4 regions of the Hymenobacter tenuis genome follow, and region 4 is predicted to be linked to each of the others. Evidence: riboswitches for the same ligand, from Rfam matches in the RefSeq annotation. Region 4 holds a riboswitch; each other region holds the start of a gene.

Region 1 (3,362 bases), 710 kb from region 4:
TTTCCACGGCGGCGGTGCAGGTAGAGTCGCCAACGGTGCGGAAGCGTACTTGGCGCGTTACTATTTCGTCGTCATCATCGAGGCGCAGGTGTTCTGAGAGGCCTAGCAACTGGCCCGTAGGGAGTACCACGCAGGTGCGCTCGTGGCCGAAGTAGATGTCGGGCAGGGCAATGTTTTCGCGCTGGATATAGCGCCACACGTCCAGCTCCGTCCAGTTGGAGATGGGGAACACGCGCACGTTTTCGCCCTTCTGGATGCGGCCGTTATACACATTCCAGAGCTCGGGGCGCTGGCGCTTGGGGTCCCACTGGCCAAACTCATCTCGCACGGAGAAAATGCGCTCCTTGGCGCGGGCCTTTTCCTCGTCGCGGCGGGCCCCACCAATGCAGGCGTCAAACTCAAACTCCTCAATTACCTCCAGAAGCGTGTAGGTCTGGAGCTGGTTGCGGCTGGGGTACTTGCCGCCTGGCTCGCGTAGGCGCTGCCGCTTTATAGTATCCTCCACCTTGCGCACAATGAGTTTTTCGCCCAATTCGGCGGCTAGCTGGTCGCGGTAAGCTAGTACCTCGGGAAAGTTGTGGCCGGTATCTACGTGCACCAGCGGGAAGGGAAAACGACCCGGGCGGAAAGCTTTTTCCGCGAGGCGCGTCAGCACAATGGAGTCTTTGCCACCCGAAAACAGCAGGGCTGGGCGCTCAAACTGGCCGGCCACTTCCCGCAGGATGTGGATGGCTTCCGCTTCAAGCCGGTCGAGATAATCAAAAGTTGGGGTACTCATATAGTCGGGTGTTCAGTGTTGATGTTGGGCGCTCAGCAGGAAGTGCCAAGCTTGCCTCTAGCCGGCCGGTACGGGCTCCACTACCGGGTCGGGGCCATTGTGGTGGGCGGTGGCATGTAGGCCGCATTCCTTAGCCGAAAGGTCTTCCCACCACCAGCGGCCGGCCCGGAAATCCTCGCCGGGCCTGATGGCGCGGGTGCAGGGGGCACAGCCAATGCTTACAAAGCCCTGTTGGTGCAGCGTGTTCACGGGCACATGGTGCTCTTGGGTAAAGGCCACGGCCTGCTCCCAGGTCCAGTCGAAAAGCGGGTGGATTTTCACGAGGTTATGCGCCGCGTCCCATTCCAGTGGGTCCATGGTTTGCCGGTTCTGCGACTGCTCGGCGCGGATGCCAGTGACCCAGGCTGCTTTACCCGCTAGCGCCCGGTTCAGGGGCTCCACTTTCCGAATAAAGCAGCACTCCTTGCGGTTGTCCACGCTCTCGTAGAAGCTATTCGGGCCCTTAGCCAGCATCAGCTTTTCCACGCTTTCCCGCTCCGGATAAAACACCGCAATGGGCTGCTCATACTTGAGCAGAGTCTTGTTCCAGACGGAGTATGTCTCCTGAAAATTACGCCCAGTGTCAAGCGTGAATACCTGAATGGGGAGGTGATTAGCGAAAATAAGGTGGCTGATAATCTGGTCTTCCAGGCCAAAGGAGGTCGAGAAAACGGCCTGCTCGGGGAAGGTTTCAGCCACGAGGCGTAGCCGCTCCAGGGCAGTAGCCTGAATCAGCTGGGGGCGCAGGTCGTCGAGCAAGGCGCGAACGGCCGGCGCAGCATCTGCTGCGGACATAGCAAGAAGGGGAGGGGAAACCAGCCAGCGCGGGGCGGAGGTTTCGGTCAGGAATGACCCTAGGCGGAGCTGCGGCCACGTAGTTGAATGCGGCACACTAGCTTTCGGCCGGGCGAAAAAGCCGGGCGTACGCACGAAGTCAGCCTACACGTAGCACCGTGTCAGCCGAGCTGTTGCGCGCACAAGCCAGAAAAAAGAAGGAGGTGAGTGGCTAACAACAACACGGCATACCCATCATAGCACAACACCCATGCTGTAGAGCAAAGGCAGTGGCGGATAGAGTAGCGGAGTTGGACAAGCGGTTCACGGCTAGTTGTTTTTATATGGTCAGGAGTTGGCACCGTTTCGGATGGTCCGCTGGTTGCCGGCGTTTCGTCGAGCCTGTCTCTCCGCGCCTCTGTATAAAAACAATCCTTTGTGGGGAAAGAATTGGTATGGCAAAAGTAGCTGCCGGAATTTTACACTTCCAAATTTTATTTTTTCAACAGGTGCACATTCTCTCGCAACGCCCCCATACTCTTGGTCTCTGGGCAGCCGCCACAACGTAAGCAGAACACTAGAAAAGTTACACTGCTTCAGCTGCATGAGTAAGCGAAGGTTACTAGGTGTTCTTCAGCCGCAAACCTGCTTGAAACCTGGTTTTGAGGAAGCTACGTGCAAGTTCCGAATGAGGAGAGGTTTGCTCGTGGTATGGACCTAGTAGCTTTGCCCTATATAAGCATTGTGCAATTAGCGTTTCGGCTGAAAACGAGCCTGTAACTTGCTTAAAAATACGTTGGCCTCGGGGGCAGAATTTGTGACGAGTAGCAGGGCAGCGTACACTATCGTGAGGGTGGCAGAGCGCAAAAGCATGGTCAGGAAGGGAGAGCCTAGCGCCGGAATTAGCCAGCCAGCCAGCCCTGCCGCGGCTGCAATACCCAGTATCAGCGGGATGCGCCACGTGAATGGTTGCATCCGGAAGCTGCGCCACACAAACCACGTGCGGGCCAGGTTGATGCTTACAATAGCGAGTAAAAACGCCACTGCTGCCCCCAGCAAACCTAGTATGGGAATCAGCAAGGCATTGAGCCCAATCGTTACCAGCGCTAAGGATACGTTGAACACCAAGTCGTAGCGGTAGCGCGGGGAGGTAACTACAATTAGCCCATTGAGGCCCGTGATGCCATCAAACAGACGCGCCGCTAGCAGTACCAGCACGGCCGTAGTGCCAGCTGTTAGGGCGGGGTTGTGCATGAGGCCATAGATGAAGTCGAGGTTCAACCCAATGCCCAGAGCAAGGTAACAGCCCAGCACCGTGTTGAGACGGGTAGTGTCGCGGTAAAAAGCGGCCATTTTGGGCAGGGCCTGTTCTTTCCAATAATCGGCTAGCAGCGGAAAGGCAATTTTGTTGAGCGAGCGAGCCGGCAGCGTGAGGGCTGTGCTGATGAAAAAGGCAATGCTGTACACGCCAGCGGCCGCCAGATTCAGTTGGGAGCCCACCATAATGGTATCAATGTTCATGATGATGGTGCCCGAAATGTTGGCTAACAGCGCAAACGCCCCAAAGCTCAGGATGCTGCCCAACGGCTGCACTTGCAGTGCCGCCTTCGTAGGCCGCATATGCAGCTCCCCGATAACTGCCAGGTAGCCTGTAAGCAGCAGCGCCGTGGCGCTCATCAGGCCAATGTAGGCCAGCACGTAGCCGTGAAACGAGAGGTAGCCCAGCCCATACAGCACCGCCGCGCCCGCCTGCAATACCCGAAGTAGAATC
Region 2 (3,362 bases), on a different contig from region 4:
ACACCCATAGCACATTGTCGCGGGAGGCATTTAGGCGCCCGTAGGTATGGTAGGTTACGTTCACCTGAGGCAATATGGCGCCGCTTTCCAGCCGAAGTGGCCTAGGCAAACGAAACAGGTGTGGTTCTTCTTCGGAAGGCATGGTACTAGGGCAATTTCAAAGTCAATAGCCTGCGGGCGGAGCCGATTCTGCCCGGCTCCGCCCCGGCTGTAGTGCGGGCGGCGTTGGTCCTCGGCTTCCTCTCTCCTGAAAGCCCAGGCACCAGCCCGCGCGCTGCGTTGCTGGAAGCTGATCCGAGCCGCTCTCTCACCTGCGGCCCGGCATCAACCCCTCTCAAGTATCAGACTTCCAGCGTGGCAACGTGTTCGGTTTCGGGTTCGGGTAGGAGGGTGCTGCCACTCTCCCCAGAAGGAATGGTAGCTGCCGTGCGCACGGCGTCAAACGCTAGGGTCAAATCAGCCCGAATGTCTTCGAAGTGCTCTGTGCCCAACGACAGGCGCAGCAACGTGGGCGTTACGCCGGCCGCCCGCTGCTCTGCCTCGGAAAGCTGCTGGTGCGTGGTAGCCGAGGGCTGAATAATCAGCGTTTTAGAATCGCCAACGTTGGCCAGGTGGCTGATTAGCTTCAGGTTATCAATGAACTGTATAGCGGTTTCCTTGGTGCCTTTGATGGCGAAGGTGAGCACGCCGCCGTAGCCGCGCTTCAGGTACTTCTGGGCCAGCGTGTGGTACGGGCTGCTCTTCAGGCCGGGGTAGTTCACGGCTTCTACCTGCGGATGTTGCTCTAGCCAAGTAGCAATGCGCAGGGCATTTTCCACGGTGCGGTCTACGCGCAAACTCAGCGTTTCGAGGCCTTGCAGCAACAGGAAAGAGTTGAACGGGCTCTGCGAGGGGCCAAAATCGCGCAGGCCTTCTACCCGGGCCCGAATGATGAAAGCAATGTTGCCGAATGGGCCACCTTTGCCGAACACCTCATTAAATACGAGGCCGTGGTAGCCCTCCGAGGGCTCCGTGAATTGCGGGAACTTGCCGTTGCCGAAGTCATATTTGCCACCGTCTACAATCACGCCGCCAATGCTGGTGCCGTGGCCACCAATCCACTTCGTGGCCGACTCAACCACAATGTGCGCGCCGTGCTCCAGTGGCCGGAACAGGTAGCCGCCGGCCCCAAACGTATTGTCCACAATGAGTGGCAGATCGTGCTTATTGGCAATGGCGGCAATGCGCTCAAAATCCGGGATACTGAAGCTTGGGTTACCAATGGTTTCGAGGTAAAGCGCCTTGGTATTTTCGTCGATCAGGGCTTCAAATTCGCTAGGCTGGTCGCCGTTGGCAAAGCGCACCTCAATGCCCAACCGCTTGAACGCCACCTTGAATTGGTTGTAAGTGCCGCCATACAAGTGCGTAGTGCTCACGAAGTTGTCGCCGGCCTGCAGAATGTTGTTGAGGGCAATAAACTGCGCCGCCTGCCCCGAGGAAACCGCCAGTGCCGCTACGCCACCTTCCAGCGCGGCTATGCGCTGCTCGAACACGTCGGTGGTGGGGTTCATCAGGCGGGTGTAGATGTTGCCGAACTCCTTCAGGGCAAACAGGTTAGCGCCGTGCTCGGCATTCTTGAACACATAGCTGGTCGTCTGATAAATCGGAACCGCGCGGGACCCGGTTACGGGGTCGGGCTGCTGGCCGGCGTGGAGTTGGAGGGTCTCGAAGTGAGCGTTCTGCGTGGACATAGCAAGGCTGGTTAGCAGGAAGTTGGATATGAAGGAAGGGAGCGTAAACCGCTACAGTGGGGGCTACGCAAGGGCGTAGCAGGAGCCGGGCTGAAGTCAGCAACCTGTGAGGGCGAGCTGAGCAAACAGACGAGCCAGGCGACGCTGCCTAGGCAGCACCAAGGGCCAAAGCCCAGGAAACAGGGGAGGGGAGAAGCTGGGCCGCCGGGCGTGGGCTAGCTACAGCAACAACAAGCGCCGCTACAGCAGCGCATTCGCATTCGCCAAGCAGCGTGGGCGGCTACAGCAGCCCTAGAAACGCAGGAAAGCGGCTGGGCAGTAAGCAACAAAGCAGACTGGGCAGCAGCGGAAGGAAGGGCGAAAGCGAAGGTGTTTTCCATGGCACTCTGAGTTATATGCCCCGCCGCCGAATGGCTGGTCGGGCAGGAATTGGCACCTTTCGCGCGGTCGAAGGTTGCCAGTGGGTCAGGGAGCCTGTTCTCTCGCCACTTCTGTATAAATCTTTGAAAACTGCCCCGCCGCGAGCGGGAGAGTACCTAGTTGGTATTGCAAAGGTATACGCCTAGTTTCGATATATGCAATAGCTAGTGAAAATAATTTTTAATCAGCCGATACTGCTAATATGCTTATGCTGCGTTAAGATGAGTAGTCGTCAACTTGTTGATTGGCAAGCACTAATAGATGCAGGCAACAAGCTGTATTTTCTGCTCCTGTTGAGCAGAGGGTACACTTTAGGCAACAGTGAGCCCTAGTCTCTGTGGGCCATACCACCATCCGAAACACATTACAGGGAATTTTAGAAACACAGAAAAGCCACCTTGTAAGAGGTGGCTTTTTTGGATATTTCGAAGCTAGAGAAATGCTAGAGCTTGGGCAGCGTCAGTACCTGTCCTACTTCAATTAGGTCGGGATTCGAGCCGATAACGCTTTTGTTGGCGTCATAAATCTGGTGCCACTTGGCCGCGTCGCCGTAATGGCGCTTGGCAATTTTCGAAAGCGAGTCGCCGCTTACTACGGTATAGGTATCGCCCTGAGTAGTAGTAGCTGCAGCCTGGTTGGCGTTGCCAAAAAAATCGGTGGCACCACCCGCTGCCGGAGGAGTAGTAGGCTGAACAGGCTTCTTATCGCCGTCGTTAGAAAGGAAATCAAACAGTCCCATAGCAGTAAGTCAGTTTAGTTGTGAGAGGGGAATTGACCGAGAATCAGCACGATGCACTGGTCTGGTTTGCCTCTCTTACGCTTGATAATGCAATAAGTTGTAGCCGGACTGTAGCGCGAACATCTTGGGGAATGCTGCCGTAAGAGTGGCAATGCTGCCCTAGCAGCCTGGTTATCCAGGAGGCTGAGCAGAGACATAAAATCTACTCTCTCATCTAACCATTCTCCCCATGAAAACCCCCTCTTCCTCTTTTCGCTTGCTAGCTAGCCTGCTTATGCTGCTAGTACTTTTCACGGCTGCTTGTGGCAGCAAAGAAGGTAAAGTAGAAGGCGTTAATATGCTTTACGGTAAGGAAAGCAAAGTATGGAAAACCGATAAAGAACTCAGCGCTTCCGGCGACAAAGTAAAACAGACCGATGCCCAGGAAGATGAGCGCATCACGTTCTTCGCGAACCAGCAGTACACCATGATGT
Region 3 (3,362 bases), on a different contig from region 4:
GTGAAGTAGAGGTTGGGCAGCGTCACGGCGGCTCCTTTGCTGAGCGCCGTCAAGTCGGGCAATTCGTTGGCAACGGTATCAGGAGCAAGTGGTTTGGCGGGCGCAGGCTTTGGCAGTGCTACTGGCCTAGTGCGGCGCGCCACCCGTGGCACTACTGCAGCAGCGGGCTTTACTACCGCTTTGGGAGCTAGCGCTTGAGGGGCTGCCGGTGCTGGAGTAGGAGCCAGCGCTGCAATGGCTTTAGGTTTGGATGGCGCGGCTTCTATCAGCACTAGCACGTTACTAGGTAGCCTCTGGTACAGATTATCTGTCGGAATGGGCTGAGGCTCATCGGTTGTATTCGGCAGCTGCCAAGCTAATTGCGCCTTCGAATCCCGGTCGCTCTGGTAATACTCCACGCGCACCGCGTAGTAGCCGCCCGACTTCATCTTTAGGTGCGCAACAGAGGTAGTAGCGGGCTGGTCGCGCCACGAATCCAGCACCTTCTTCCCGCCTATCCAAACGCGCATACCATCATCGGTTGCAATCTGGAAGGTGTACAGGCCCGTTACGGGCGCGTAAATGTGGCCCGCCCAGCGCACGGAGAAGTATTCGCCCGGCACCCCCGGGCCCGGTGATACAAAATGGTCGCCGGTAGGCCCGATGGTCCAGTTGAAGTCGATGCCTGGGTCAGTGCGCGTCAGTACCAGCTTCTCGAAGTTCTTGCCCTCGTAGTACTGCCCGCGTAGGCCTGTGCCGGGCTGGTGCTGGGCTAGCGCTAGGCCACTTACAAGCAGCAAACCAGCGGTTAGAGCTTTCTTATAAAGACTAGATAGAATCATAGCAGCAATAAGTTGTTAACGCATTGACCATAAGATGAACAGAAAATCAGGCGGCGCAAAGTTTATTCAACGAGCCCGCCTCTCCTGTTCAACGAACCATTCTGCCAGGCCTATATAGTAGAGCGTGATAAATGCTGATATATCGTTAGGCAGAGCGCAACGAATTATCAGCATTTATCACGCTCTACTATACTGTGCTGCTTGATCTGGCGTCCGCGTAGTCGAAGCCTCTCTACCTCTGGCTAACTACTGGCCTAGAACTGCGACGAAGCGGTAAAGATGCTTCGACTACGCGGACGCCAGATCAAGCATGACAACGATTTTGTTCTAGGCCTGCTCCACGCTAAAACCTGCTGGCCTAGGCCACTCCTTCAGCCATCAGAATTGAAATTTGAAGAATCTGGTTGTATCTTCGCTGTGTTACTTATCCAGAAAGACCGAGGGATTGGGCCCTATGACGTCTTAGCAACCTGACTTAACACAAGGTGCTAACTCCCGTTTCAATGCAGCTTGTATGCGTTGGAAGAAGATAAGTACAGGACTCGCGCCTCCACGCGGCTCTTTCTGGATAGGCACTTTTTCGTTGCCGATTTACTTGAAGAGCCGATATGCCGACCGTCACCACCTCCCCGCTCCACGATATTCTTGCCAAGCGCGTCCTGATTTTGGATGGCGCCATGGGCACCATGATTCAGCGTCACACGCTGACTGAGGATGATTTCCGGGGCACCCGCTTCGCTGACCACCCCAAGCCTCTGCGCGGTAACAACGACCTACTCAGCATCACCCGGCCCGATATCATCAAAGGCATCCACGCTGACTACTTCGCGGCCGGCGCTGATATGGTGGAAACCAACACGTTCAGCGGCACCACCATCGCGCAGGCCGATTACGCTTTGGAGGATATCGTGTACGAACTCAACTACGAGTCGGCGCGCATAGCCAAGGAAGTAGCCGACGAGTTTACGGCCCAAAACCCTGACAAGCCTCGCTTTGTGGCCGGCGCCATCGGGCCCACTAACCGCACCGCTAGCCTCTCCCCCGACGTGAACCGCCCCGGCTTCCGGGCCGTGACGTTCGATGAGCTGGCCACTGCCTACCACGAGCAGGTGCGCGGCCTCATTGATGGTGGTTCCGATGCCCTGCTCATCGAAACCATCTTCGACACGCTGAACGCTAAAGCTGCACTGTACGCCGTGCAGAAGTTCTTCGACGAAGGTGGCCGCGTGGTGCCCGTCATGATTTCGGGTACTATTACCGATGCTTCCGGCCGCACCCTCTCGGGGCAAACGGTAGAGGCCTTCTGGAACTCGATTCGTCACTTGCCCCTGTTGAGCGTGGGCCTGAACTGCGCCCTCGGCGCTGATCAACTGCAAGTGTATATAAAGGAGCTAAGCCGCATTGCGGATGTGCATATTTCGGCGTACCCGAATGCCGGTTTGCCCAACGCCTTTGGTGGCTATGATGAGTCGGCTCAGGAATTTGCGGGGGTAGTGGAAAACTACCTCAAGGAAGGTCTCGTGACGGTGGTAGGTGGCTGTTGTGGCACCACACCCCAGCACATCGGTGAGCTGGCCCGTCTGGCGGAAAAGTACGAGCCACGCAAGCTGCCCGAGCTACCCAAAGCTACCCGCCTGAGTGGCCTAGAGCCCTTCGGCATTTATCCCGAAAGCCTGTTTGTAAACGTGGGTGAGCGGTGCAACGTGACGGGTTCCCGCGCCTTCGCCCGCCTCATCCGGACCGGCAACTACGAAGCCGCCCTGCAAGTAGCCCGCGACCAAGTAGAGGGTGGCGCCCAAGTCATCGACGTGAACATGGACGAAGGCATGCTCGACTCGGAGCAGGCCATGACCACGTTCCTGAACCTGATTGCCTCGGAGCCCGACATTTCGCGGGTGCCGATCATGATTGACTCCTCGAAGTGGAGCGTGCTGGAAGCCGGCCTTAAGTGCGTGCAGGGCAAGAGTATCGTCAACTCCATTTCGCTTAAAGAAGGCGAAGAAACCTTCAAGGAGCGGGCCCGCACCGTGCGCCAGTACGGCGCCGCCGTGGTGGTTATGGCTTTCGATGAGAAGGGCCAGGCCGACACACTGGAGAAGCGCATCGAAATCTGTCAGCGCAGCTACGACATCCTGGTGAACGAAGTGGGTTTCCCAGCCGAGGACATCATCTTCGACCCCAACATCCTGACCGTGGGCACCGGCATGGAGGAGCACCGCAATTACGCGCTGGACTTCATCGAGGCTGTCCGCTGGATCAAGCAACACCTGCCCGGCGCCCTCACCAGTGGTGGCGTCAGCAATATCAGCTTCTCCTACCGCGGCAACGACGTAGTGCGCGAGGCTATGCACTCGGCCTTCCTCTACCACGCCATTCAGGCCGGCCTCGACATGGGCATTGTAAATCCAAGTCAGCTGGCGGTGTACGATGAAGTGCCCAAGGATCTGTTGGAGTTGGTGGAAGACGTGCTGCTGAACCGTCGCCCCGACGCCACTGAGCGCCTCGTAGACTTTGCCGACACGGTGAAGCAGAAGGACAAAG
Region 4 (3,362 bases):
CACGAGCTCGGTCACGTCGGCCTCCACAAACGAGGTAACGTGGGGCGAAATCTTCTTGGAGTCCACCATGCGCTGGGCAATCATTTTGCGCATGCGATCCATCTCAATCAGCTCTTGATTTCCGCTAATGGAAGGAACTGCTTTAGAAGGAGTTATGGCTGCTGCTGAAGCCTGGGGTGCTGAAACCGGAGCGGGCTGGGCAGTGGGCTGTGAAGCCGGCGCTTGCGGTGCCGGAGCCACGGCCTGAGGCTGAGCAGCCGGGGTTGCGGACGCTGCCTGACCTAGGGGTTTCTTGCCAGCTGCTACGTAATCCAGAATGTCTTTTTTGGTAACGCGGCCCTCGCTGCCAGTACCGGGCAGGTACTCCAGGTCAGCCATGGAGATGCCTTCTTCGCGGGCAATGCTGAGCACCAGCGGCGAGTAGAAACGGCCCGTCTGGGGCTGGGCTGCTACGGCTTGCGCAGGATTGGCCTGCGGGTCGCCAGACTCGGGGAGGTAAGGAACCTCAGCGGTTGCTTTGTCGGCGCCATTGGCTGAGGGTGCTGGAATTTCGGCGGCTGCCGTGGGAGCAGCGGAGCCGGCGCTGGCGGCATCGGTTTCAATAATGGCGATGGGAGCGCCAACGGCCACTACCTGGCCTTCCTGAACCAGAATTTCCTGGAGGATGCCGGCGTGCAGGGCCGGAACTTCGGTATCTACCTTATCGGTGGCTACTTCCAGCACCGATTCATCCTGGTCGATGGAGTCGCCTACTTGTTTGAGCCATTTCAGGACGGTGCCTTCCATGATGGATTCGCCCATCTTGGGCATCGTCATTTCCACTCGTGCCATGCGGTTGGGGGTAGGGTTGGGTTATGGGGTGGGAGGGTTTTGCTATGCGGACTGGGGAGTTGCGGACTCAAAGGTAACAGAAAGCCTCAACGCCTCGCAAAGCCCGGCCGTGTATCCGAAAATGGGTGTAGCTACGGCCGGGGGCTAGTGAGGTTGGCATAGGGGCCTTTCGCCGCCAAAATTGCGTGAGAAAAATTGGGTTGTATATTTGCCCCGCGCCCCTTTCACGGGGCACTTATCAAGAAAGGCGGAGGGACAGGCCCTGTGATGCCTTAGCAACCAGTAGCAATACCAGGTGCTAAATCCTGTCTCGGAACAGCTTCGGCTACCCGAGAAAAGATAAGTTACAAGATGTTCCCCGTCTGCAGCGGGTGTAGCTCTTCTGACTTATCGGAAGGGCTTTTTTTGTGCCTTTTCGGTGAGAGTTCTTGACTAAGTGCCGAGTGAAATGAGGGCGTTGAGTGCATCAACATCCATTCATAGTCGTCGGTAGGGGGTAGTGCTTGCATGCACCCTAGCGGGCTGACATTCACACAATTGGTATGAGTCGCAAAGATATTCGCATTGGCCTGTTTGGGTTTGGAGTAGTAGGTCAGGGCCTGCACACCGTGCTGGAGCGTACGCCGGGGCTGCGGGCCAGCATCGGGCGTATTGGGGTTAAAAACCGGGAGAAAGTCCGCCCACTTCCGGCTGCCCTGTTCACCTTCGACCGGCAGGAGTTGCTCCAAGATTCTTCACTCGACGTAATTGTAGAGCTGATTGATGACGCCGACGAGGCCTATTTGATTGTGACGGAAGCCCTGCGCCGCGGCAAAGCGGTAGTTACGGCCAATAAAAAAATGCTGGCCGAGCACCTGCCCGAGCTGATTCGGTTGCAGCGCGAAACGGGCACGCCCCTGCTCTACGAGGCCGCTGCCTGCGCTAGCCTGCCCGTCATCCGCAACCTAGAGGAATATTACGACAACGACCTGCTAGAGTCAGTGGAGGGCATCATCAATGGCTCCACCAATTACATTCTCACGGCCATGCACCGCGACACGCTGTCGTTTGCAGAGGCCTTGGGGCAGGCCCAGGCGCTTGGTTTCGCGGAAAGCAACCCGGCTCTGGATGTAGAAGGCCTTGACGCCCGCAACAAGCTCGTATTGCTCCTGACGCACGCCTTCGGGCTAGTAGTTGCGCCTGAGCAGCTCCTGACCCTGGGCATTGACCGTCTGAGCCCTCTAGCAACCGCTTACGCCAAAGAGAAGGGCTACGCGCTGAAACTGGTGGCGGAAGGCCGGCGCCTACCCGATGGCACTATTGCAGCAGCTGTACTGCCTACGCTGGTAACGCCTGAGCACGAGCTGGCACGTGTGCACGACGAGTACAATGGCCTTATCACGCAAAGCAGCTTCGCCGACCGACAGTTTTTTCTGGGCCGGGGCGCGGGCGCATTCCCCACCGCCTCCGCCGTGCTCAGCGACCTTTCGGCCCTGACCTACGGCTACCGCTACGAGTACAAGAAACTGCATCAGCAGAACGCCCTGGCCTTAGCCACTGCCGCCGAGTTGGATGTGCTGGTGACTTTCACGGATAAAGCTATTCCTGAGCTAGCCGATTTCAGCCACGTGCACGAGCAGTTCCGGTCCAGTACGCGCGGCCACTACCTTACGGGTACCATTGGACTGACCCAGCTAGCGCAGGCCGCATGGCTGCGGGCACCCGGGGTTTGCGTGGTGCGGTTGCCTAGTCCGTTACGCGCCGCAAGCGAGGCACTGGTAGTGCCGGATGTAGTGCCCACCCGAGCCCTAACAGAGGCTGAGTAAGCATGAAGAAGCCGAGGAACAGATACCCTAGTGCTACCTAAGTGGATCTGTGCCTCGGCTTCTTTCTAGAACTACACACGCTAGTCCTTGGGTAAGCTCAGTCGCAGCAGGTTCAGGGCCATGGTGGTGGTGTATTCCAGATTTAACTGCCGACCACGGTCAAAGCTGATTTGCTTCGTGACGGTGCGGTGCGCATCGGCGTAGGCAATGCATACCGTGCCAACGGGCTTTTCCGGGGTGCCACCATCGGGGCCGGCAATGCCGCTGGTTGCTAGGGCCACATCAACGCCCAACTGCTGGCGCAAGCCTTCGGCCATTTCGGCTACGGTGGCTTCGCTTACGGCCCCGTGGGCAGCTAGTGTTTCGGGCTTTACGCCCAGCTGGCGCTGCTTTATATCGTTGGAATACGCAATAATGCTGCCCTGAAAATAGCGGGAGCTGCCCGGAATGCTGGTAAGCCGATGCGCCAGCAAGCCACCGGTGCAACTCTCGGCGGTGCCTACAGTAAGGCCACGCGCTTGCAACTGTTGGCCCACAGCTTTTTCCAGCTTGATTTCTCCTACGGCAAAAATATGGTCGCCGAGCAAGGTGCGCAGTTCGGGTAGCAGGGCTTCCATGCGGGCCCGCAGGTCGGGCTGGCCATCGTCGTGGCCGGTGAGGCGCAGGCGCACGCCGCCGAGGTACGGCAGGTATGCTAGCTTCACGTTGGGTGGTAAGGCCGTTTCC

The links. Region 4 has a riboswitch for S-adenosylmethionine ahead of ACYVGU_RS05590 (homoserine dehydrogenase). Riboswitches for the same ligand answer to the same signal wherever they lie in the genome.
Region 1: linked by a shared signal. The riboswitch ahead of ACYVGU_RS08720 (phosphoadenosine phosphosulfate reductase family protein) and the one ahead of ACYVGU_RS05590 (homoserine dehydrogenase) in region 4 are both predicted to bind S-adenosylmethionine.
Region 2: linked by a shared signal. The riboswitch ahead of ACYVGU_RS16515 (O-acetylhomoserine aminocarboxypropyltransferase/cysteine synthase family protein) and the one ahead of ACYVGU_RS05590 (homoserine dehydrogenase) in region 4 are both predicted to bind S-adenosylmethionine.
Region 3: linked by a shared signal. The riboswitch ahead of metH (methionine synthase) and the one ahead of ACYVGU_RS05590 (homoserine dehydrogenase) in region 4 are both predicted to bind S-adenosylmethionine.

Annotation. Positions count from the first base shown of each region.
Region 1 is NZ_BAAGWF010000001.1:2,004,994-2,008,355, reverse strand. It holds gene cysD (sulfate adenylyltransferase subunit CysD) at 1-778, opposite strand, end outside; gene ACYVGU_RS08720 (phosphoadenosine phosphosulfate reductase family protein) at 836-1,612, opposite strand; SAM riboswitch class I at 1,929-2,020, opposite strand; gene ACYVGU_RS08715 (lipopolysaccharide biosynthesis protein) at 2,342-3,362, opposite strand, start outside.
Region 2 is NZ_BAAGWF010000004.1:693,964-697,325, forward strand. It holds gene metX (homoserine O-acetyltransferase family protein) at 1-142, opposite strand, end outside; gene ACYVGU_RS16515 (O-acetylhomoserine aminocarboxypropyltransferase/cysteine synthase family protein) at 342-1,730, opposite strand; SAM riboswitch class I at 2,119-2,232, opposite strand; gene ACYVGU_RS16520 (LysM peptidoglycan-binding domain-containing protein) at 2,593-2,889, opposite strand; gene ACYVGU_RS16525 (lipocalin family protein) at 3,119-3,362, shown strand, end outside.
Region 3 is NZ_BAAGWF010000004.1:296,878-300,239, reverse strand. It holds gene ACYVGU_RS14680 (PA14 domain-containing protein) at 1-821, opposite strand, end outside; SAM riboswitch class I at 1,243-1,357, shown strand; gene metH (methionine synthase) at 1,430-3,362, shown strand, end outside.
Region 4 is NZ_BAAGWF010000001.1:1,299,615-1,302,976, forward strand. It holds gene ACYVGU_RS05585 (dihydrolipoamide acetyltransferase family protein) at 1-831, opposite strand, end outside; SAM riboswitch class I at 1,064-1,177, shown strand; gene ACYVGU_RS05590 (homoserine dehydrogenase) at 1,374-2,636, shown strand; gene ACYVGU_RS05595 (competence/damage-inducible protein A) at 2,717-3,362, opposite strand, start outside.